Regions from separate parts of the Neobacillus terrisolis genome, predicted to be linked through region 1. Evidence: riboswitches for the same ligand, from Rfam matches in the RefSeq annotation. Region 1 holds a riboswitch; the other holds the start of a gene.
What was found. A riboswitch is a leader RNA that binds a small molecule or an ion and turns the genes downstream of it on or off. The one in region 1 is predicted to bind cobalamin.
Positions count from the first base shown of each region.

Region 1 (11,968 bases):
ATGGAAGCAGCTGAAGAGTTTGAATCAACTGATCGAAAAAAAGAAGATTAACTTGAAGGAAAATCCACCTTTAAGCTGGTGGATTTTTTTGTATTGAAGTTAAAGGCGTATTAATTCTAAAAATAATGATTCTTTTTCTAGCTCATTGGGAATAATATGTTTTTATAAAATATTGTTAATGGATATTAACACATATGAACAAGTGCAATGGACTTGGCATTTTGGTTTGGTTGGTCTATAATTTTTATGAAAGTTACTTCGGAGGGGTAAAAAATGGAAGTTGACCTGGAACTGCAGGCGAAAGATTTATTTAAGGAAGTTATTTGGGACGGTAGTGTGGAGCAAATTGCCATATGGTTGGATGGGGACTGGTCAGTGACATCCTCAACACATTTTGATGAAAGAAAAAAGGCAGCAGAACCTGTCTATGTCTTGAATTTACGGGAGGTCTTCGCAAAGGTTGATTTTTCATTCGATACCATTGAAGAATTAATTAACAAAATTGAAGATATCATTAATGGTCGAGATTCGATCGATGTGTAAACTGTAATAATTCTTTATTGCAGTTTTTCTTATGTACGGTATAAGATAGATGTTGGGTTATAAATACATTAAATACAATTAGAACAGAAATGAAAGGAGTTGATATTTTTGAGTAGTCAAGGTTCTCCTGAACCCGAACCGAACAGTTCAAGGGAGGAAGTCGGATTTATCTTTTTCATAAACAGGAGTGATATTCAACGATATCAACCCTTTAAAAGGTATGTTTGCTTCCTCTAGTTAATGAGGAGGTTTTATTATGATCGAGTTTTTCGTGGCAAACGGAGAAAAAAAGATCGAAAAAATGGACGAAATTACTAAAGGCTGCTGGATTAATATGACTTCTCCAAGTGAGGATGAAATTAATTTAGTGGCTAATAAGCTCAATATCCCTGTTGATTTCTTTAAAGATGCGTTGGATGATGAGGAACGATCAAGAATTGAGCGGGAAGACAATAATGTTTTAATCATCGTTGACTTTCCATATATAACACATGATGATGCCGGTTTACCAATCTATGAAACGATTCCGATTGGGATGGTTATTAGCGAGGATTGCTTTATCACAGTTTCCCTTAAAGAGACGCCTATTTTGGGAGATTTCTATAATAATAAAATCAAGGGTTTTTTTACCAATAAAAAAACACGATTTGCCTTACAAATACTATTCTCCATATCTACGTATTATTTAAGATACTTAAAGCAAATTAATAAAAAGACCGATGAAATTGAAAGAGGGCTCCACCTCTCAATGAAAAACAAGGAGCTCTATGCATTATTAGCGTTGGAAAAAAGTTTAGTCTATTTCACTACTTCACTAAAGTCCAACAAAATTGTTTTGGAAAAATTACTGCGTTTAAATCATTTGAAAATGTATGAGGAAGATAAAGAATTATTGGAAGATGTGATTATCGAGACGCAACAGGCGATTGAAATGGCGGAAATTTATAGTACAATTTTAAGCGGCATGATGGATGCTTTTGCTTCCGTTATATCCAATAACTTAAATATGGTAATGAAATTTTTAACCTCGATCACGATTATCCTTGCATTGCCAACAATGGTTTCTAGTTTTTTTGGGATGAATGTCGATTTACCATTTCAGCATAAACCGTACGCATTCTCGTTAATCCTTTTATTAGTAGTATTTCTTTCAGGTCTTACAACCTTCATATTCTGGAAAAAGAAATTCTTTTAAATATAGGTGCCTGTCCCCCGTTACGTTACAGTGTTAACGCATCGGGGGACAGGCACCTTTTTTTCGACATTTTTTTGGTAATTTCTTAGCTGGGTGTTAGTTGGGAAATGTTGGTATTATAGGCTTTTGCAGGGGAAGTAGAGTAGGTGATGGTTGAAAATGAGGAACTTTGTCGAGAAAGAAGGGTTTACAAAGCCAAATTTAGTGACAATAATTTAAATTGTGTTAATATTCGAAAAAATAATCACCATTAAATAGAAACTTTTAAAACTTGCTCAAATGAAAGATCACTAAAATCAAAAAGATGGAGGAGAAAAAGGTGACGAATACAAATAGTAATCAAAATAAAAAATCATTAGACGATAACGAACAGCTTTCGACTTTAGAACTAATTTGGGAACATGCCAATCAAGAGATTGACTCGTGGGCTCAGCGTTCTGAATACTATGATCAGGAATTTTTGAAAGCTGCAAAAAAATATGTTGATAGTGTGAATCAAAACCGCGAAAAAATGAAACTCATAACCGACCAGTTTAACCAAGAGCTTCAGGAGTGGGAAGCGACCGCCCGTGAAGAGCTTCTTATGACGACAACGACCCTCCAACAACTTTTTCCAAAAAAATCCTATCATGAAATAAATCAAGTCATGGACAATATTCAAAATAAAATGACTACGCTTCTTATGACACCAATTAATGTATTAGCAAGCGCTAAAACGTTTGATAAATATTTAGAAGCTGTTGAGCAATATGTCTCACTTCGCAAGCAAAGCAGACAGCAGTATATCGAAAGTGTAAAGCAAACAGCGAGTGTTTTTTATAAAAATCAAAAAATGTTTATGAATCTCTTCGAAAATCAACTGAAAACAGCTGTTTTTCCATTTCAAAAATATATGAAAGAACATGTGAATTAACAAAAGTTTTTATTTTTAGTCTTTGTTAAATAACAATGTTGATTTTGAGCATGCTGTTGATTGGAGCGGAAGGCGCTTGACTCCTGCGGGAGCAGCGGGACAGGTGAGACCCCACAGGAGCTTTAGCTCCGAGGAGGCTCACCGCCCGCCCCGCGGAAAGCAAGCGCCTGGAGCGGAAATCAACAGTCAAGTTTAAACAGCCATTTTAAAAGGAGAGGAAGAGGATGACGAGCCCAAGTCTATATGATCCGTATGAACTATTAAATAAGCTTAACGAGCTCTGGGAAAAACAGATGAATATCTACTTTGCACTGTTTACTCATCAAGGGGAAGCGGACAAGCACCCTTCAGCAGTGATAGAAACCTATACCCGCAACTTGGATTTTTTTAGAAAAAATCAAGAAGTTATTGCCAATATCCTTAACATCCCAACGAAAAGGGATTTAACAGTATTGGCTAATCGCGATCAGCAAACAGAGGAAAAATTAGATTCTTTGGAAGAACAGCTATTTGGCCTTCAGGAAGGGATCAATGCTACAAATAAAGATATTGAGAGTCTAATCGGGGTATCGAAGGAAATCATAAAACTGACAAAGCAATTGAAAACAGAGTTAGTCAAAACAAAGAAAGAGCTTGCTGAAACGAAAAACTTTCAATCCGAGTTAATCGAAATGAAAAAAGAGTTAACCCAATTAAATACCTTTAAGGAAGAATTTGAAATGCTTAAAACGCTAATTGATAAAGGTGAACAAAAGGAACCAGCTGTTGCCGTTTCTACCGCTCCTTCGAAATAATGAGCATATTTATCGTGGACAAGCATTAAAATAAACAGGGAAGGAGCACATTATTCCTTCCCTTTTGTATGAATTTCTTTGTATGTTTCGACCTTGAGAAGTACGCAATGACTAGGACCGACCTTATCTACTTAGAGCTTGAAAAGTCCTTCTTAGCATGCCGGTTTTTGTTTTTGTTTGCCCAAAAACCCTCGAAGCGCATTGTTAAAAGCTTCTTTTGCCTCTATTTTTGAGGCGTGGCCGGCGTTTCTCATAATCACAAATTCTGATGTGTCAATCTGTTTATGCATCATAAATTGAATCCAAACAGGTGTAACAGCATCATATTGTCCGCCAATAATGAGTGTTGGAATTTTTATTTTTGGCAAAAGCGATAAATTATTAACCTTCATACAGGATTCAACCGATTTTATATAAGCTTCTTGGTCAGGTCTGTAAAAATCAAGAAAATGCTTATAATTTTCCTCACTCCATGAATACAAACAAACTCGGGCGGCAATTTCCTTTTGGGTTTCAATTGAGACAGACTTTGCTCGCGTTTTTCGCATTCGATAAAGCAAACGCCCAAGCTGTTTCGGAATAAAGTGAAACGTGCTAACGAGCATCAATGTGCGGCAAAATTTCGGGTTTTGGCGATATATTTCTTGGGCGACAAGCCCTCCCATTGATAGACCGCAAATGTGAGCGTTTTCAATATTAAGTTCTTTAAGTAAATGAATGATGTCACGTGCGAAATTGTGGATGGAGATCCCTTCTGTATTTTTGTGATCCCCATGTCCACGGAGATCCGGGATAATGAGATCATATTGGTCAGCTAGCTCGAACTGATTGTTCCAGCCTTCTTTCATTTCTCCTAAACCGTGAATAAGGATCAGAGGCTCACCGGCACCAAGGCGTAAAAAAGGAATTCCGGAACGACTAATCAGGAAATTTCCCACTTGTTTATCCCTCCAACTTGTTTTTAGTACACCTTATTCCCATCGCAGGTGAATCGTAATCAATTAGAAAAAATATTATTAATTTATATATATGCTTAATTGACACAAAATTACCCATAGGTGTAAAATACATATATAGACAAGTGGAGGTGGAAAGCACTTGACAAAGAATAATGAAACCCAATCCATTCAGCCTTCGAAAAACTTTGTAATGCCTTTTATTTTATTACTTCTCAGCAGGATGTCGCTTCACGGATACGAGATAAGCCAGAAGCTGCAAGCATTCGGCTTTCATACGATTGACCAAGGGAATTTATATCGACTATTGCGCCAACTTGAGAAAGAAAATTTAGTTCAATCAGAGTGGGATACAACAGGTGCGGGTCCTGCTAAAAGACGTTATACGATTACAGACGTGGGAGTTTCCTATTTAAAGGGGTATGCAAATCAATTGGAAAGCTACCAAACGATGCTAAATCAATTTTTTAACATGTATTCAAGTTTTCTCGAGCTCTATATCCCTTCTTTTATAAACGAAGGATCCAATAGAGAAAAAAAAGCGGACAAGGGGAGAAAGAATAATGAATCCGAAAAAGAGTGAACAAGTTGTATTAAAAGCAGCCCAAAAAAAGGTTGAGCCGAACGAAGATACAAATGTAGTTGATTTATTTGTTGATACAGTTTGGGATCAGTATGAACAAAGCCTAGAGCGTTCTAAACAATTTCGTGAAGAGCGTGAAGATGCCTTCTTAAATTCGCTAAAAGAGGTTATTAAATTAAATCAGGAATTCAGAAAATCACTTAACAGCTTATATCGCGAGTCTAAAAAGACGAATGATGAGATTGTAAAAGAAATTTCAAATAATTTCCCAGTTTCAAACGAAGCGGGTGGTGTCGAGTTTACCAATCAATTCAATGACGTATCTACTCGATTAGAAGAAATTGCGCTTACCCCAATTAAATCAACTTTTGATTTGTTTGACCGCTTTGAAAAGAGCATTGAAGAAAATAGTGAATCTTATGTTCATTATTCACGTGAAAGACTTAACGGATGGCAAAAGGTTACGAACGAATACTTTAAACTAGCCCGTGCAAGTCAAAAACAATTTGTGAACCGCTTTGAAGAAAGTGTTAAGGTGCTTATTAGCGCAAAATAAAAACAAGGTGTCTGACCCTCAGCACGTTAGCTTGGTAACGTGACCAGGGGCAGGCACCTATTTGTTTTAAAGGGTATTTGGTCTCCGAATCAACGGCACCTAGCTAATTATCTTTAAGCACTTAAATGCTTTTCTTTTCTAAGTTTGGATTTCTTCATCATTTCCTTCCAGATGTCTGAGCCGATGATGACGCCCGCGATGATGAGAATGAAGCCGATAATCTGTGTCGGAACGATTTCTTCTCCTAAAAAGATTACCGCACCAATCAATGCAAAAAAGGGATTTAAGTTGATAAAAATGGAAGTCTCCGCTGCCCCGATTTCTCCAACCGCAAAATTATATACCATGTGACCTACGGCTGTTGCAATAAATGCTGATGCAAAAAACACAACCCAGATGTTGAATGACCCTTGAGCCAAGCTTGTTAATCCGTCCGGTTCCACTATCAAGCTAATAATAAATAATATGACTGAGCCAAATAACAGCATGTATCCCGTCATTAATCTTGGGTCCAATGAACGGGCTATTTTACTTATAAAAATAAAGCTGATCGCCTGCGAAAGAATTGAAATAAATACATACAAATCTCCAAGTGAAACCGCACTAATATTTCCATTTTTCAACACTACAAATGCGACTCCTGAAAAACCAAGGACAATGCCCACCACTTGAGCCATCGTGACGGAACTGCCTAGAAATAGAATGGCTAGAATGGTAATTAATAAGGGTCCCATTCCAAGAATAAGGCCACCATTGGAAGCAGATGTATTTCTAAGTCCAATAGATAAAAAATAATGATGTCCTACCACATTAAAGAAGCCGCCGAGCAGAATAAACAGTAATTCTCGTTTTGTCGGGATTCGAATTTTTCTTGTAAAGAATAGGATGACGAATACACAAACTCCTGCAGTAAATATTCGAAAAGCAGTGATGGTTACTGGCATAAAGGTAGTGACAATTAGCTTCGTTGCAATAACATTCAATCCCCATGCCAACATGACGAGAGTTAAGGTGAGATAGATTAATTTTTTTTGACGAGCTGCCAATGCTTCCACTTCTTTCAATTTTATAAAAAGTAATACGTTTTATTGTAATACAAATAAAATTAATATGGTAATAAAATATCTGGAAATGATGTTCCAAATAAAATGAGAACGCTTTTTCTTGTAGTTAGATGGTAAATATTATTAGAAATACCAATGAAAGCGTTACAAAAACATTTGAAAAAAGTTCACAAGGTTAGTGTGAAAAGATGCGTTAAAATAGGTAAGGAAAAGATTTAGTTGTGACGAACTTCACATTTTACTATTTTTCTATTATTTTTGTTCGTCGAAAGGGAATGATCACCATGGCTTTTTTTAAGCCTGAACAAATTGCTAATATTACTGTTGAAACAGGAACAAAAAAAACAAAGTACTCATTACTTAAATCAATCATATTAGGTTTTCAAGCAGGGGCGTTTATTTCATTGGGCTATTTGCTGTTTATTCGTGTAACTGCACCGCTTACCGGAGACATTGCGGGAATCAGCACTATTTTAGGGGCATCACTGTTTCCAATTGGACTCGTGTTAACATTAATTGCTGGTGGCGAGCTATTAACGGGAAATATGATGGCCGTTCCACTTGCCTGGTTAGCTCGGAAAATAAGTTTTAAGCAGCTGATTGCCAATTGGTCGATTATTACGATTAGTAATTTTATTGGGGCAGTATTTGTAGCTTATGTATTCGGACATGTTGTAGGTTTAACAGAAACAGGACCTTTTCTTGAAAAAACGATTTTTATTGCTGAACATAAATTAGAAGCTACTTTCATACAAGCCTTCTTATCCGGAATTGGCTGCAACTGGTTGGTAGCACTTGCTGTGTGGTTATCTTATGGTTCAGAAGATATGACAGGGAAGATATTGGGCATTTGGTTTCCAACAATGACCTTTGTGGCAATCGGATTCCAACACGTTGTTGCGAATATGTTTGTTATTCCAGCAGCCATTTTTGCCGGCCACTTTACATGGCTTGAATACCTTCATAATTTTGTACCTGTATTCTTAGGAAATGCAGTGGGTGGCTCTGTTTTTGTCGCTCTTGCTTATTACCATGCTTATAAAAAAAATCTTGTGTTAACAGAAACTCCAGCTCATAAATCAAATGTTGCTATGATGAAAAGAGGCGGAATGTAGTGACGGAGATCTCAATTGGTGCCTTGTTAATAAGATTCCTTTTAGGTGGATCAGCTGTAGTTGCCGCCACTATTGTGGCAAGAAAGCTGGGCGAAAGAGCAGGGGGAATCTTTGCGGCATTTCCGGCAGTATACTTGGCAGCTTTACTAACATCACGGTTGGATTTTAATGGTGAAGAGTTAATAAGTCATTGGGTTATATTGTCAAAAGGCGCCATGATTGGGATGGGAGTTAATATTCTTGTGGCCATCATTGCAGGGTATTTATTACCGAAGCATGGCTGGAAATTAGGTCTAGTGCAAACGGTTATTTGTTGGTTTGCGGTATCAATCATCGTTGTTTTCGTTACATCCTATATATTTTAAAAGGTGGATAATATGAATAAGCAGGAATTATTGATTCGTTTTTTACTAGGCGGAACAGCGGTCATGTTAAGCTACTTAGTCACGGTATTATCACCTTGGGAATTACTTGCGGGGATCTTTGCTGCGTTTCCGGCTGTCATGCTAACAGCGGTGTTTATGGTCGGACTCGCATCGGGTTCAAAGAAAGCAGGTAAAATTGCAAACGGTTCGGTTTTTGGTATGATTGGTGGAGTTATTTGTGTGGCAACTGTTTTACTCGTTCTGCAAACAAGTCATGATTGGGTCATGAGCATTATTTTAGGCCTTCTGTTATGGCTTATAAGCTCGATTGCGGTTGCCTCTTTAAGGGAAAAAATAAAAACCCGGGAAATCAGAAGAGCTGTACAATAACTTCAACACAGCAAAGCGGCGGGGGACTGTCCCCCGCCGCTTTGCTGTGTTGAAGTGACATTTGTTATATTTTAATGTTGAAATATGAAGAAAATTAAGATAATATGTTTATTAGTTCTATGTGGAATGTGTAAATGTAAATAATAATTTAATATAGTAGTCAATTAAGGTGCCATGTGGCTTAATAGGGAATCAGGTGAAAAACCGGAACTGCCCCCGCAACTGTATGTGTGGACGAACCAGGAGAACCACTGTTTAACACTATCAAGAAATAGTGTTTACGGGAAGGTCCTGTAGTAGGAAGATACACGAGTCAGGAGACCAATCTTAATTGAAACTAGTTTCAGCTTCTTCGGGGATGGAGAACGTGAAACGGAAGCACCTAAAGAGTCTCTTTGATTGTTTTCGTTTATATTAATCCGTCCAGGCGTTGCTGGACGGATTTTTTTACGTTTTAACATGGTTCAACTGCGCTTTCACTTCTAATAGAACCGAAAATGACTAACAAAAACTACATATCGTTTAGGAAAAGGTGCGCAAAATTCATAGATTGCGTGAAAAGGGAAGAACGGTTAAATTCCGTCACGGTACCCGCCACTGTATTGGGGAGTTCCATTGCATTTGTCACTAAGAACAATTGGGAAGACGCATTGGAACAATGAACCATAGTCAGGAGACCTGCCTTAACCTAGACACTTCTAAAACCTACGGGCTTATGGGTGGGAAGTGCTGATAAAATGCTTTTTTGGCAACTTTGCCATGTATTTATTACGCACCCCTGCTGATCAGGGGTGTTTTTATTTGGATTTTTATTCACTTGTTGATTGGAGCGGAAATCAACTGGCAAGTCCAACACAGCGATTTGAAAACGACGTAAGCGAAAAGGGGAGGATTTTCATCGAATTATATACTTATTCACTATTAGCGATTTTGATTGGGATGCGCCATGGGATGGATGGGGATCATGTTGCAGCAATTGCTGATATGGTCGGCAGTGAAAAGAAGAAAAGAAAGCAGCTATCACTTGGGATGATGTATGCATTAGGGCATGGCACGATTGTCCTTACGATTGGATTTATTTCCATTTACCTTGGATTAGAGATGTCTGAACAAACCAGGCAAAAAATGGAACTATTGGTAGGGGTCACGCTTGTGATTCTAGGTGGATATATGATGTATTCACTCTTCCAACAAAAAGAAGGGTACGAGTATAAAAGCCGCTTGCAAATCATTTTTCTTTTTCTAGCAAAATGTGCTGAAAAAACAAACCTAAAAGGGATTGAAAAACGGTTAACCCCTTTGCACCTCGGAATCATTAGTGCTTTTATTATCGGTGTTATTCATGGAATAGGGGTTGAAAGTCCGACGCAAATTACGATCCTCACCAATGTTACCGGAGATCATACTTTTGCGGCAGCCACCGTTCAATTGATTTTGTTTGTGGTCGGGTTGTTAATTTCAACTGTTCTAATCGCCTTCCTGCTTACTTGGGGTTTTATGAAGGCTCGATTAAGAAAATCCTTATTTCTTTTACTTGGTTTAGTTACTGGAATTTACAGCTTAGTGCTTGGAATCACCATGCTCGTTGAAATATTGAAAGGTGGAATTTAGATGAAGGGGAAACTGCTCGTTATTGGATTTGGGCCGGGAAGTTTTGCGCATGTTACAGAAAGAGCTAGAGAGGCCATTCAAGAAAGTAATATGGTAATCGGTTATAAAACGTATGTTGACTTAATTGAAGGATTATTAACAGATCAAGAGATTATTAGTACCGGTATGACTGAAGAAGTGAGCCGGGCTCAAGAAGCTGTTAAGCAAGCGGAGCGAGGCAATAAGGTGGCGGTTATCTCGAGTGGTGATGCCGGTGTTTATGGGATGGCCGGTCTTATTTACGAGGTACTGATTGAGAAGGGCTGGAAAAAAGAAACCGGTGTTGAGGTAGAAATCATCCCTGGTATTTCCGCGATTAATTCTTGTGCGTCATTACTAGGGGCTCCAGTCATGCACGATGCTTGTACGATCAGCTTAAGTGACCATTTAACACCGTGGAATTTGATTGAAAGCCGAATTGACGCAGCAGCAAAAACAGATTTTGTCATTGCCCTTTATAATCCGAAAAGTGGCCGTAGAACACGGCAAATTGCTGAGGCTCAACAGATTCTGTTGAAGTATCGTTCACCTGACACCCCGGTTGGCTTAGTTAAAAGTGCCTACCGCGACCGTGAGCAGGTTGTCGTCACAAATTTAAAGGAAATGCTCAATCATGAGATCGGGATGTTAACGACCGTTATTATCGGGAACTCCTCTACGTTTCTATATGACGATTTAATGATTACCCCGCGAGGCTATCAACGGAAATATACGTTGAATCAAACTGAGCAACCGCTCAAGCTCCACCAGCGTTTGCAAAAGGAAGCCGAGCCGTGGGCACTTGAGCAAGTAAATCCAGCACCAGTATTGCAAGCGACCAATAACGAGGAGCTTTCCTTCCGGGAAATGGCCGAACTTGCTTTGAAAATGGTGAATGGCGAAAATGTGGAGCCGTTTCAACAGAACGTGTCGCCGCAAGACATGGAAACCATTTTTGAATTGGCCGTAAGCCCTGGTGTTGCCAATAAGAAATTTACTGCTAGACAAATGATAGTTTTGGCAGAGGTAGTTGGTGAGAACGGAATCATGGAGTACACGCAGGATCATCATTTAAAATTGCAAATTCCGACTTATAATCCGAACGAGGTAATTGAAAGATTGGCTGAAGCAGGATTTAGCTTAGCACCTGTCGGGGATGTCTTGACGATAAAGGCTTGTGATTTCTGTGATGGTGACAAGAAGGATAGTATTCCTTACGCGGAGGAACTTGAGAGCAGGCTTGGCGGGATGGAGCTTCCGAAGGAGCTTAAGCTTGGTTTTAACGGGTGTGGAATGGCATGTTATGGAGCGGTAAAAGAGGATATTGGCATTGTTTATCGCAAAGGTGCATTTGATTTATTTTTAGGCGGGAAAACAGTAGGCCGCAATGGTCATCCCGGGCAAATAGTAGCAGAAGGGATTGCACCGGAACAAATCGTCAGCATTGTCGAGAATATTATTCAAGATTATAAGGACTTGGGATATCCAAATGAGCGCTTCTACAAATTCTTTAAGCGTGTAAAACAAGTGCAGGGTTTCGTGTACCAGGATATTACACCAAAGCTGGAAGTCGAAGCAGCTGCATGTGGTGATTAAACGTTTACGAACAATCAGATATACATAAGGGGAGGAACTACAATGCAGTCAATTTTATTTGTTGGGCATGGAAGCAGGGATCAGGAAGGAAACGATCAGGTTCGACAGTTTATCGCGAAGATGAAGGAGCAGATGGACTCTTCATTACTAGTCGAAACATGTTTTTTAGAGTTTGAACTCCCGAATGTGAATCAGGGAATTGATAATTGTGTTGGAAAAGGGGCCAGCCACATTGTTGTGATTCCGATCATGCTTTTACCGGCAGGGCA
Region 1 covers NZ_JBKFGH010000002.1:251,851-263,818, reverse strand. Annotated here, with positions in the region: gene ACI48O_RS01670 (amino acid permease) at 1-51, shown strand, start outside; gene ACI48O_RS01665 (hypothetical protein) at 274-543, shown strand; gene ACI48O_RS01660 (magnesium transporter CorA family protein) at 800-1,738, shown strand; gene ACI48O_RS01655 (hypothetical protein) at 2,058-2,651, shown strand; gene ACI48O_RS01650 (polyhydroxyalkanoate biosynthesis repressor PhaR) at 2,876-3,445, shown strand; gene ACI48O_RS01645 (alpha/beta fold hydrolase) at 3,598-4,383, opposite strand; gene phaQ (poly-beta-hydroxybutyrate-responsive repressor) at 4,544-4,984, shown strand; gene ACI48O_RS01635 (hypothetical protein) at 4,965-5,540, shown strand; gene ACI48O_RS01630 (DMT family transporter) at 5,654-6,595, opposite strand; gene ACI48O_RS01625 (formate/nitrite transporter family protein) at 6,889-7,719, shown strand; gene ACI48O_RS01620 (DUF3147 family protein) at 7,719-8,084, shown strand; gene ACI48O_RS01615 (DUF3147 family protein) at 8,097-8,474, shown strand; cobalamin riboswitch at 8,625-8,818, shown strand; cobalamin riboswitch at 8,988-9,174, shown strand; gene ACI48O_RS01610 (HoxN/HupN/NixA family nickel/cobalt transporter) at 9,276-10,085, shown strand; gene cobJ (precorrin-3B C(17)-methyltransferase) at 10,086-11,699, shown strand; gene ACI48O_RS01600 (sirohydrochlorin chelatase) at 11,742-11,968, shown strand, end outside.

Region 2 (11,968 bases), on a different contig from region 1:
TGCCCCTGAAACATCATGCCACACTTCGTGGCGTGCTTTGCTGCAAATTCAATATCATGGGTGGACATGACGATGGTAACTCCGTCAGCTTGTAGATTTAAAAGAATAGAGCCCAAATTTGCTTTAGACACCGGATCAAGTCCCTTAGTTGGTTCATCAAGCAATAGAACTTCGGGTTTTCTCAACAACAAACAGGCTAATGCTGCCTTTTGAAGTTCTCCGCCGCTAAGATCATAAGGATGCTGATGTTGGAGGTGCAAAATTCCAAGTGATTTTAAAAGATCATCAACTAGATGCTGATCCGTTATGCCCCATTGTTTCATCGTATCGTGAATTTCTTTTTCTACTGAATCCTGTATAAAAAAGAGTTTAGGATTTTGTGGGAGATAGCCAATTCTTTTTACTAATTCGTTTTTCCCCCAAGCTTTTAATGGCTTTTCATGAAAAAATACTTTTCCAGCTGCTGGCTTGAGCATTCCACAAATCAACTTTAAGAGTGTCGATTTCCCTGAGCCATTTCCTCCTAATAATGCATATGTTTCTCCTTTATTTAAGGAGAATTCCAAGTCCTTTATAACCATGTCATCATCTCTGTTATATAAAAAAGAAAGATTTTTGATATGGAATAATATTTCATTGTGATTTTTAACCAACGGTGAAGATGTGGCTTTTGGTTCAATAAGATTGATTTGCTGAATCCAACGTTTTCCTTCCTTAACTGTTAACGGTGGAAAAGCATGGTCCCCTGTGTTTTCTGCACTTAAATAGAGTGCAGGAATGCTTGGAACAAAAACACGATTAGGAGAATCCCATAGCATTTTCATAATCTGCTTCGGCTCCCCAACGTGCGTGATCTCTCCCTGATCCAGCATTACAATTTTATCGGAAATTGTAAAAAATTCTTCTAATCTATGTTCAGCAACAATAATGGTAATGCCAAACTCTTCGTTTAGTCTGACAAGCATATCCAACAATTCTCTTGAACTGACAGGATCGAGCTGTGCCGTGGGTTCATCGAGCAATAGGATATCCGGCTGCATTAATAAAACCGAGGCTAAATTTATTTGTTGCTTCTTTCCACCTGAAAGCTCATAGGTTTTCCGCTCTAATAACGACTCAGCTCCGAAGAAATGGACCATTTCTGCCACTCTACTTCTCATTTCTGTCGTTGAAAGTCCCATGTTTTCAAGGCCAAAGACAATTTCCTGCAGGACGTTTTCAGCTACTACCTGATTTTCCGGATCTTGAAAAACGAAGCCAATTTCACTAGCGGGTCCATCCGATTCTGAAATGGAGCGATGATTTATTACTATATCACCAGTAAATTTACCATGGGGTCTAATTTCCTTTTTCAATAAACGCAACAAGGTACTCTTTCCGCTTCCTGACGATCCAAAAAGTACAACAAACTGCCCTTTTTCAATTTGGAGGGATAAATTGTTAAGTGCAGGATGAAGTGCATCCGGGTAGGAGTATGTGACATTTTTCAGTTCAATTTGCGCCATTTTAACATCCCTCCAATTTCAACAAAAAGTGGGAATCCTAAAAATAGAAGGAATTCCCCAAACACCGCTGTGTCCATGACGGATAATTTCAGCGTTTCAATTAACGGATAAATCGTTAAAAACCCATACCCTAAAAACCGGCCATATAAAGCTAATATCATGAAAAGAACTAAATAGATGATAGCTGTTAAATCAGCCTTTTTAAATCGAAAATAATCATAAGTAGAACGAGTTCCCAGGCCGTAGCCTCTAGCCTTCATCGAATCTGCCGTTTGGATCGCTTCTTCAAGTGAGTACGTTAGGAGAACTTGTACATATAACAAGCCTGATTTTACTCTACTGTTCCATGAACCAGACCTAACAGATAGCCCTTTACTTGTTTGAACCGCTGAGATTTCCTCCAGTCGTCTTTTCATCAGCGGAATAAAGCGCAGCGTTAACATCAATAAAACTGCAAATTGCGGGAGGAGCTTTGAAAACAAATAGAAAATTTTATTGGGGGTCATGACCTCATTATAGGAAACAAAGATGGCAATTACCCCCATTATCGATAAGGCGGTTGTTACCCCGAACATAGTTGCTTCAAGAGTAAACTGCCGTTTAAAAATATTAAACAGAACATGACTTCCATTTTGATTGAACAATGGGTTCAGTATAATAATGATAACTCCTGTTGATACCATTAAAAAAAACCATCGCCGCAAGCTTCTGCAGCGATCTTGTATAAAATGAAAGATAACAATAATTACTAATCCAACTACTAAAACAATTGGATGAAACAATAGCATAAGTAAAGCTAATACACCCACATAATAACTAAACAAAACGAGCGGATGAAAACGCTCAAAGCGCTTTTTCATGACCTCTCCCCTCCAATTAGTTATTTGTGTAGCTCCATACAATATGGTCACCGTTCTTGACCTTGACGGCTCCAGCTCCCTGCATGACTAAAGTGCCATTTAATTTATAGATCCAACCGTTAGATCCTTTAGCTTCAATATTGTTTATTCCAATCACGTAGGCTCTCGAACCACTCCCACTATATTTTACATAAATATCGTTCTTTTTTGTAACTTGAAGAAGAACATCAAAAACCGTCGCACCTTCATCAATCGTTTCCTTCGTTTCACCGATAATGGTCCCATGACCACTTGGACCAATAATAGAGATTGTTACGATTGGTTTAACTGGCTCAGGGTTTGTTGGTTCCACGGGTTGTGCTGGAGCAACTGTTCCACTGTTTGTATTGGATGTTTGCTGGTTCGTAGTTGTATTATCGGTAACATTACTTGAATTACTAGTTCTATTATCAGAGGTTGTTGTTGGTGCTTTATTTACCACGGCTGAAGCTGATTGTTTGCTTTCTACATTTGCTTCTGACTGCGTTTGTTCATTTGCGCCATTTTCTATATCCATATTACTCTCATTGACTGTGGATTGTTCGTCTGATTCTTCCTTTGAATCTTCTTTTGATTCTTCTGATTTCTTCTCTTTACTATCTTTCTTGGACTGCTCAAATTTTTCTACCTTTGGACTATCCACCTTATTTGTTTCAGAATTCCCACATCCAAAGAGACTGAAGGTAAGTATTATTACCAACATTAATTTTGTATATATCCATAGCTGGGGCATGTTACTTCCCTCCTAATGTTCATTAATAAAATCTAACATAAAAAATATTCATTGAAAAAAGGAACCCTCCTGTTAGAAACAAGAGGATTCATCTTGATGTTATGCCCGTTTACGTTTTCCAATCATATAAATTCCCAACCCTAAGAACATAATCAATAATCCCAGTGATAATGTATTGTACCCATTTGTTGCAGTATTTGGAAGGAGCTGACCTTCTGCTGTATTTTTCGCGGCATCCGCTGTAGTTGGTGTTTGATTCACTACTGTGTTTGGTGTTTCAGTTTGTTGATTACTTTGCTGTGGTTGTTCTGGTGTTGTTGGTTGCTCTGGTGTTGCTGGTTGTTCCGGTGTTGTTGGTTGCTCTGGTGTTGTTGGTTGTTCTGGATCCATACCAGGTACCAGTAAATTATACAATGAACCTCTATTGTTTAAATATAGCTGGTAAGCAACAAGTCCAGGGAAAGCAAATTTCGTTGAAATGGAATCACTTTCTTCACTCCACCCGCCATCTTTAATAAATCCCCAGAAAAATCCACCATCATCATTTTGAAATGTCATTAAATATTCTACTAAACCTACCCCATCAACAGCATAATCAGCGCTATTTGCATCAATGCCTAATGCTGAAAGTGCCACAATAACAGCCGATGCAGAACCACTATTTTTCAACAATTCACGATGATTTTTAATAAATAATAATCCCTTGTCTACCGCAGCTTTAACTTTATCTTGATCCTGATAAGGAGCCAATGCTGTTAATGCTTGAGCAGTGGTATCAATATCGAACCAACTATTTTTTTGATAATTATAACTCCAACTTCCGTCCTCAAATTGATTGTCAACTAATTCATTGATAAGCTTTTCTCGATTCCAAGCCGCATCTTCAGGAATAGCAAAATTTCCACTATCTAGTGCAAGAAGTGCAGAATAAACACCATTTAATAACTGTCCTCCACTAGTTACATCCCCTTCATAAATTGATTGGGTAAGGTTATAACCAGAGATGTTTGTTGGATCGCCTCCAGCAGCTAAAATTCCCATTGAGTATCCTTCATAATCGGTAATACTGTTTAGTTCCCCTTTTTTATCCACTACTTCTTGAGTTACAGTTGACAAATATGTATCCGGAACTTTTTTACCAGCTTTTTTTAAAGCAACAATTACATCCCATTCAAATACTTTATTATTTATCAAGTATTCTGAACCAATATTAACAGATTTTTGAAGATTTTCTTTTATTAGGTTTCCTTGTTCAGCTGCATGCGCTGTCGTCTGAAACCCTCCTTTAAAAATGGACAACAACATTAATAAAACAAGGAAAATTTTCGTATTTCTTTTCACTTTCATTTCTCCGACTCTCCATTCCCTAAAGTATTAAAAATTACCACACAAAAAAACCCCCCTAAATTACTAGGAGGAGGTCTTTGCAAGTTAAGCAGTAACAAAAAATATGTCCCTGTCTTAACACCCTCCTATCCACGTAGGCATTTGGTGAAAAAAACAGGCAGGTTTCCTGGCTCATGATCATTGCTCCCTATGCCTTCCCATCTTTAACGACAGTGGCAAATTATAGGTTGCTCCCATTTACAGTGGCGGGACCGCGTTGGCTTGCACCAAACTTCCCTATTAAGCTTTAAATCTGTAATCTATAGAAGATTTTAGCACCTGTTTATGAATCTAATTTTAATATCATTTTTCATTATACAAATTATCGACTTCATTGTATATCTTTTTTAACTTTTTGTGTAGTATTTTCTGATTTTTTAAAAAATATGTTGAATCAACTCGACATTTAATGTTAACCGTCGAATGAAACAAGTTGACGTACTTCAACATCCCAAGTATGCTTAATGTATCCCACTATTATTCATAAATAAAACAAACCGCATTAATCTCAATGCGGTTTGTTTTTTTTCCATAGCTGTGCACAACTTAGTTATTCATCTTTTACCACTTTCACATCCACTTCCACTGACAATGTTTGTTTCGCGGTCCCTTTGTATATCCCTTTTACTGGAACAATATCTCGATAATCACGGCCATGGCCAACCTTCACATATCGCCAATCAATCAGACCGTTATTGGTTGGATCAAAACCTACCCAGCCGATTCCAGGTACATATGCTTCAACCCATGCATGTGAGGCTTGGTTATAATCAGCGTGCCCCCCTTGAAGATCTCCGATAAAATGATATCCACTTATGTATCGAGACGGTATCCCTTTAATCCGACAAACAGCACTCATTAAGTGCGCAAAGTCCTGGCAAACGCCCCTTCTAAGCTTTACCGTTTCCTCTACTGTCGTATGAACATGTGTTGCATTAGGGTCATATATAAACGATGAATAAATCGTTTCTGAAATATCTCTTAATAGCTGGTAGACACTCCCAGAAGATTCTACATCAGGGAGTGTCGCTGCATATTTTTTAATTTCCTCGGTGATAAATGTATAAGAAGTCCCATTTAAATATTCTGCAAAGGTATTCTGAAACGGTTCACTCTTGATAATTTCTTTTTCTTTTTTTAAAGGCAAAAGATTATACACATTTTGGTCTGTCTCATGGGTAACAACCAAAGAGTGAGATTTTATGACAAGCTCTCGGTGTGGTTTGTTAACAGTAAAGGCATGAGCAACATTTCCAAAATAGTCCTGATAAGAAAATAACTCGGTATCCGGGGCAATCGTAAGCAAATGCTTTACACATGATTGCCGGGAATCTGTTCGGGGTGTCAAACGGATTTCATTGACACTGTCCTCCACGGATTCTTTGTAGGTGTAAATTGTCTGATGAAAAATCTCCAATTTCATACCATTTCAGCCAGCTTCCGGGGTAAGTTCTCTATTACTTCTTCCTCTCTGTCATAAACAAAACACTTCTCTATTTCTTGGCCGATTTGGTTACAACCAGTAACAATATTCGCAAGGAAGTCACGATGCTGTTCACACGTCTTTCCTTTTAAATCAAGACATTGATAAATTAACGCTCTCAAGCGATTAACCTGTCGAATTACCTTTGTTAAGTGATCCAATTGAAATTCAATTTGCAAACCTTTCAAATTTTCCTCCAGTTCATATAGCGAATAATAAACAGAACCCGGGAAAACTGGATTTAGAAAAAGAAACTCAATCACCTTATCCAGCTTCACTTCATCTTTATGGACTCTTCTAAACGTTTCAAAGCCATCTACACTTTCCAATAACGTGATCAAGCGATGATAATCACCATAAATATCCTTCAAAGTATCCCCATTAATAGAATATAGAAACATCTGCATCATTCGTACAGCGTTTTCGGTTCTTTCTAATTGCTCACCAGCTTGCATAAATCTCCATTCAATTTCATGAAGCATGGAAGAATCTGCAATACTTTGAAACAACAAAACCTCATTGCGAATTTTTTCAAAGAAAAGAAATGGGGTTTGCTCTGTACCTTTTTGACCTAATAACCATAAATAAAAAGTATTAATCTTATCCCACATTCTATTAGTAGCATATTGTCTGACGGACCTGACATTATCTCTTGCCATACTAAGACAATTTAATATTGAGTTTCGATAATTACGATCAAATGTCATATATTTAAGAAGATTACTTGGCTGTAAATCTATTTTCCCTCGTGCTTCAGAAGGGATATTTGATAAAACACCAGCCATTCTTCCCTCAAGATCAATAGCATGATTCTGCTTATCTAACAATCTATGATGAGCATATAAATTAACATCAACCAAACGAGCAGTATAATCAATTCTCTCTGTGTAACGTCCTATCCAATAAAATGATTCAGCTACACGATTTAGCATACTATCCACTTCTTTCTATAAATTTAATATAGTACCCAAGTATCTTTACTTCCTCCGCCTTGTGATGAATTAACAACAAGACTGCCTTCTTTTAATGCCACTCTTGTTAATCCTCCTGGAAGAACATCAATTTGTTTATCTCCCATAAAGGCGAAAGGCCTTAGATCGACGTGTCTTCCTTCAATATTGTTTTTTACCAATGAAGGAACACATGATAGATTAATAGTTGGTTGTGCAATATATTTTTCAGGAGATTTTATTATTTTTTCTTTAAAATCTGCGATTTCCTTTTCGGTGGAGCTTGGACCAATCAACATCCCGTACCCGCCTGATAATGAAGTTTCTTTTACAACCATTTCAGACAAATGCGATAACACATAATCATAGTCATCTTTTCTAGATAATATATAAGTAGGAATATTACTTAAAATAGGTTCTTCATTAAGATAAAAACGAATCATGTCAGGAACATAGGTGTAGATTGCTTTGTCATCTGCAATACCTGTACCTGGTGCATTAGTAATCGCCACATTGCCTGCACGATAAGCATTCATTATCCCCGGAACCCCTAAGACAGAATCCGAACGAAAGCTTAACGGGTCAAGAAAATCATCATCAACACGCCGATATACAACATCTACTTGCTGAAGTCCTTTCATCGTCCTCATATAAACCTTCTGATTCATTACCTTTAAATCCTTACCTTCAACAAGGGGAATTCCCATTTGCTGCGCTAAAAATGTATGTTCAAAATAAGCGGAGTTATAACTGCCAGGTGTCAATAGTACAACCACTGGATCTTTTTTATTATTTGGAGAGAGGCTTCTCAATACAGATAAAAATGTATTTAAACTATGTTCAATTGGGCGAACTTTATGTTGAAAAAATAAATCCTTAACAAGACGGCGCATCCAAAAGCGATTTTTAAATACATATGACAAACCGGAAGGAGTTCTCAAGTTATCCTCTAAGACAAAATATTGTCCTGACTCATCTCTAATTAAATCTATTCCGGAAAGGGGAATATATATATCTCCTGGAACACTGACCCCCATCATTTCTGGAAGAAAATATGGATTGGATATGACCATTTTTCGAGGAATGATCCCCTCACGGAGGATGACTTGTTCATGGTAAATATCTCGAATAAATTGATTCATTGCCGTCACTCGTTGTTTTATTCCTTTTTCGATCATATTCCATTCATCTGCAGGGATGATCCTGGGAATGATATCTACAGGAATGGTCCGTTCTAATGAATCGCCTTCCTCACCATTATATAAAGTAAAGGTTACACCTTGTTTCATCATGTAAGATTGCATCGATTGTTGTAATTCTTCTAATTCTTTTCCTTTCATCTTGCTAATCAAGTCATGAACATGTTCATAATGAGTTCGTATTTCCCCTTCCTCATTAATCATTTCATCAAAGGTGTGTTCAAATTCATAGTTTGAAAACATGATGTTCCTCCTTCATCCTTTTTTCTAAAGTAAACCAATGGAAATAATCAGGATTTGTCATAAAAACTCGAATTATGTCAGAAATACTATCACATAAAACAAAAAAAGTTTTTTTATATCAATTGGTTACAGAATAGATTGTTATGCGTTACATCATTTTACTTAATATGTAAGTTTTTCTAACATGAGGATACCACTCGCCAACAGGTGTTGTCAATGTCTCAAATTTAAATATTCTGTAAATTTATTGTTTTTTTACTATTCTGCTATCTGTTGAGCTCTTTGTGATCTTTTGGCCTTTTACCTTAAAAACAATAAAAAAACGGCCTGGAACTCAATCCAAAGCCGCATTTTATGTATTTTTATTTATAAAAATTATTTATATAAAATGTCATCCCGTAATGAAGCTACTTTCGTTAAAGCTTGATCAATGTCAGCTTCACTTACTCCATAATGCGCCAAGGCGTCATGCAAATGATTAGCAATGGCATTAAAGTGTTCTGGCTGGAGGTTCATTCCTTCATGTGCCTTTGCCATCGATTGTCCAGTGTATTGATTGGGTCCACCTAAGGCAAAGCTAATAAATTTAGCTTGGTGTCTTCGTTGTTTTTCCATATCAGTTTGTTCAAAGAATTGATTAACTCTGTCATCCTTTAACACGAGGTCATTGTAAAAATAGTCTACCACCTTTTGAATAGATTCTTCCCCACCTAGCTTTTCGTAAAGATTCTCTTCCATTTTTTATCCCCCTTCTAAATGGTTACAATTTTAAGATTTCCACACAAATCTGGTTTTTATTCTCAATTATACTATTTTCCATTATTAAAGAAATCAGTCTATTTTCATGTATTGTTATTCTTGGTAGAATTCATATTTAAAAATTTAATTCCTATTTCTTTTAGTCTCTTTTTATCAATTTTCCCAACATGAGTTTTCGGCAATTCAGGAAGAAAAATAAATTTCCTCGGGATTTTATATTTGCCAAGCTTATATTCACAGAAAGAAACTAATTGTTCCGCTGTGATTGTCGTTGAGTTAGCAACAACAAAAGCTGTTACAACCTCTCCCCATTTTTCGTCAGGTATTCCGATAATTGCCGCCTCGATGATATCTGAATGGGATCCCAGCCAATTCTCTATTTCGAGAGGATACACGTTTTCTCCACCAGTAATAATCATATCTTTTTTTCGACCGACAATATAAAAAAATCCTTCCTCGTCTTTTCTTGCTAAATCCCCTGTATGGAGCCACCCATCTTGAAATACTTCCTCCGTTGCCAGGGTATTGTTCCAATAATGATCAAACACATGCTTTCCTTTTATTATAATTTCACCTACTTCATTCGGTTCCGCTTCACGACCATCATCCGTAACCAACTTAATAGTATTCAAAAGCATCGGCTTGCCCACTGAACCTCTTTTTTGATTGGCTACGACAGGATCAATGAAGAAGTTATTTGGTCCTGCCTCTGTTAATCCGTATCCTTCTTTAAAGGCAATTCCCTTTCTGTTAAAAACCTCATAAACCTCCAATGGACAAGGTGCTCCTCCAGAAAGGAAGGTTTTAATGGAAGGGAAAAAACTATTTTGAAACTCTTTTGTTTCAAAAAGCATATGGTACATCGTCGGCACAAAGATAACAATTGTACACTTGTATTCATTAATAAATTCAATCGATTTAACCGGACTGAACGCTTCTGTGATAACCACCTTCCCCCCCATCAATAAAAGTGGAAGGGACAGGACATTTAGCCCTCCAGTGTGAAACATAGGCATGCTCGTTAACGTACAATCTCGATCGGTTAAACTCCAACTCAGGATCGTATTGATCGCATTAAACAGAATAGAGCGGTGGGCAAGGACTACCCCTTTCGGCTTCCCCGTCGTTCCCCCCGTATAAATAATTAGCGCTGCATCCTCTTCAGCAACCAAAGTATCTACTGTTAAACAATATTGTCCATTTACAATTTCATTAAATTCACTATTGTTTATGCAAAATATCTTGTCTTTATCTGTATATAATTCATCTATTTTATCTTGAAATTTAGAATGGTAACCCATTAGGATCGGTGAACTATCAGCCAAAATATAGTTGAGCTCGTCTACTGATAATCTCCAATTAAGCGGAACAAATACGGCACCTATTTTGGTACAAGCAAACAATAAATCAAAATAGGCAATATGATTAGGGGACAAAAGGGCGATACGGTCTCCTTTTCGGACTCCCCTTTTGACAAGCCACGCAGCAATAGCCCTTGCTCTAGAATTTATCTGAGCATAGGTGAAGATTTGATTTTGATCCGCATCAATAACCGCTGTTTGATCCGGCGATAAACTTGCTCTATTTTCAATCCAATCTATCTCCCGCCACATCGTGATCTCTCCCTCTTTCTTAATATTCCAATCTTAAGAAAAAGAAGTTACATCCAAGTTACACGTTATTTAAAAGAAATAAATGATTAAAGCACAAAAAAGGAAAATAAGTGCTTAAAATTTATACTTATGTGGAAAATAAAAAGGAATTAAGCTCTTAAGGTGGGTAATTAAATGAACAGACTAGTACGTACATTAGTCATTTTCTTGGCATTAATCGGACTCGGCTTTGGAGTTTTTAGGTTTACAACGTTTGAATATGCCTATACACCTCCTAATGAAAAAATAGTGAATAAAAACCAAGGGTCTGCAAAGGTGCAATCAATTTCTTCTGATGAAGAAGCTGGATCAGATGAGCAAATTCAACTAGGAAAGCAGATGTTTTTTGAAGAGTCTTTCGGAAACGAGGTATTTTTCACTGATATTTTAGGATTATTTGATGGGGCATTAACGATTCCAAATATTTCTAAAGCCATCTTAAGATTAAAGGGGGAAGGAACATCAAACCTGAAGGTCGAAGCGGCCCAATCATTTCAAGCAGGTAATAGATCGATTAAAAAAGGGGAGTTAATTAGTACCGGCCTAGACGTTGCCAAAGGGTCCATTCTTCCTTTAGGGATAAAGTTTGTTGTCGATCAAGGCAGAGTAAAAGCAGGAGTAAGCTGTGCCGCCTGTCATGCAACCGTAGATGATAACGGAAAGGTACTACCCGGTGTCCCTAATTCCGATGTCGATGTTGGTTTGGCACTTGCGATGGGTACCAATACAGCTGGTTACTTCACTCACACTGAAATGAAAAGCATTAAAGATTTTATTATTAAAACTAAGGAAAACACAGAAAACACCCAGAAAATTTCCTTACCCGACAAAGAGAAATTAGAGAAATATGTGGACGCTGAACTCGTTAAATGGCCAAAAGGAAGCAATGATACAACAATAGATTTTAATAACGACCCAGTTCAAATTCCCGATTCCTTTACATTGGGCGATCATCCCTACGGATGGAGCGGTCAAGGGCAAATCGGACCATTTACGGGATTAAGTGCTGCCATTAATAATGCCCATGGGCAAAACATGGATACTCTGTCACAAACGGAAATCTCTGAACCGGTGTTAAACATTGATAAAGAGCTCTATATTGGAACAATACTGCAAAATGCAGCCAACAAAAAGTTTAGATATGATCCCAACAGTAATC
Region 2 covers NZ_JBKFGH010000004.1:165,578-177,545, reverse strand. Annotated here, with positions in the region: gene ACI48O_RS02945 (ABC transporter ATP-binding protein) at 1-1,505, opposite strand, end outside; gene ACI48O_RS02940 (energy-coupling factor transporter transmembrane component T) at 1,487-2,365, opposite strand; gene ACI48O_RS02935 (DUF4430 domain-containing protein) at 2,382-3,137, opposite strand; gene ACI48O_RS02930 (prenyltransferase/squalene oxidase repeat-containing protein) at 3,237-4,484, opposite strand; cobalamin riboswitch at 4,624-4,821, opposite strand; gene ACI48O_RS02925 (transglutaminase family protein) at 5,074-5,946, opposite strand; gene ACI48O_RS02920 (alpha-E domain-containing protein) at 5,943-6,938, opposite strand; gene ACI48O_RS02915 (circularly permuted type 2 ATP-grasp protein) at 6,962-8,398, opposite strand; gene ACI48O_RS02910 (group I truncated hemoglobin) at 8,774-9,136, opposite strand; gene menE (o-succinylbenzoate--CoA ligase) at 9,241-10,770, opposite strand; gene ACI48O_RS02900 (electron transport protein) at 10,945-11,968, shown strand, end outside.
Region 2: another riboswitch for cobalamin. It lies ahead of ACI48O_RS02930 (prenyltransferase/squalene oxidase repeat-containing protein); the one in region 1 lies ahead of ACI48O_RS01610 (HoxN/HupN/NixA family nickel/cobalt transporter).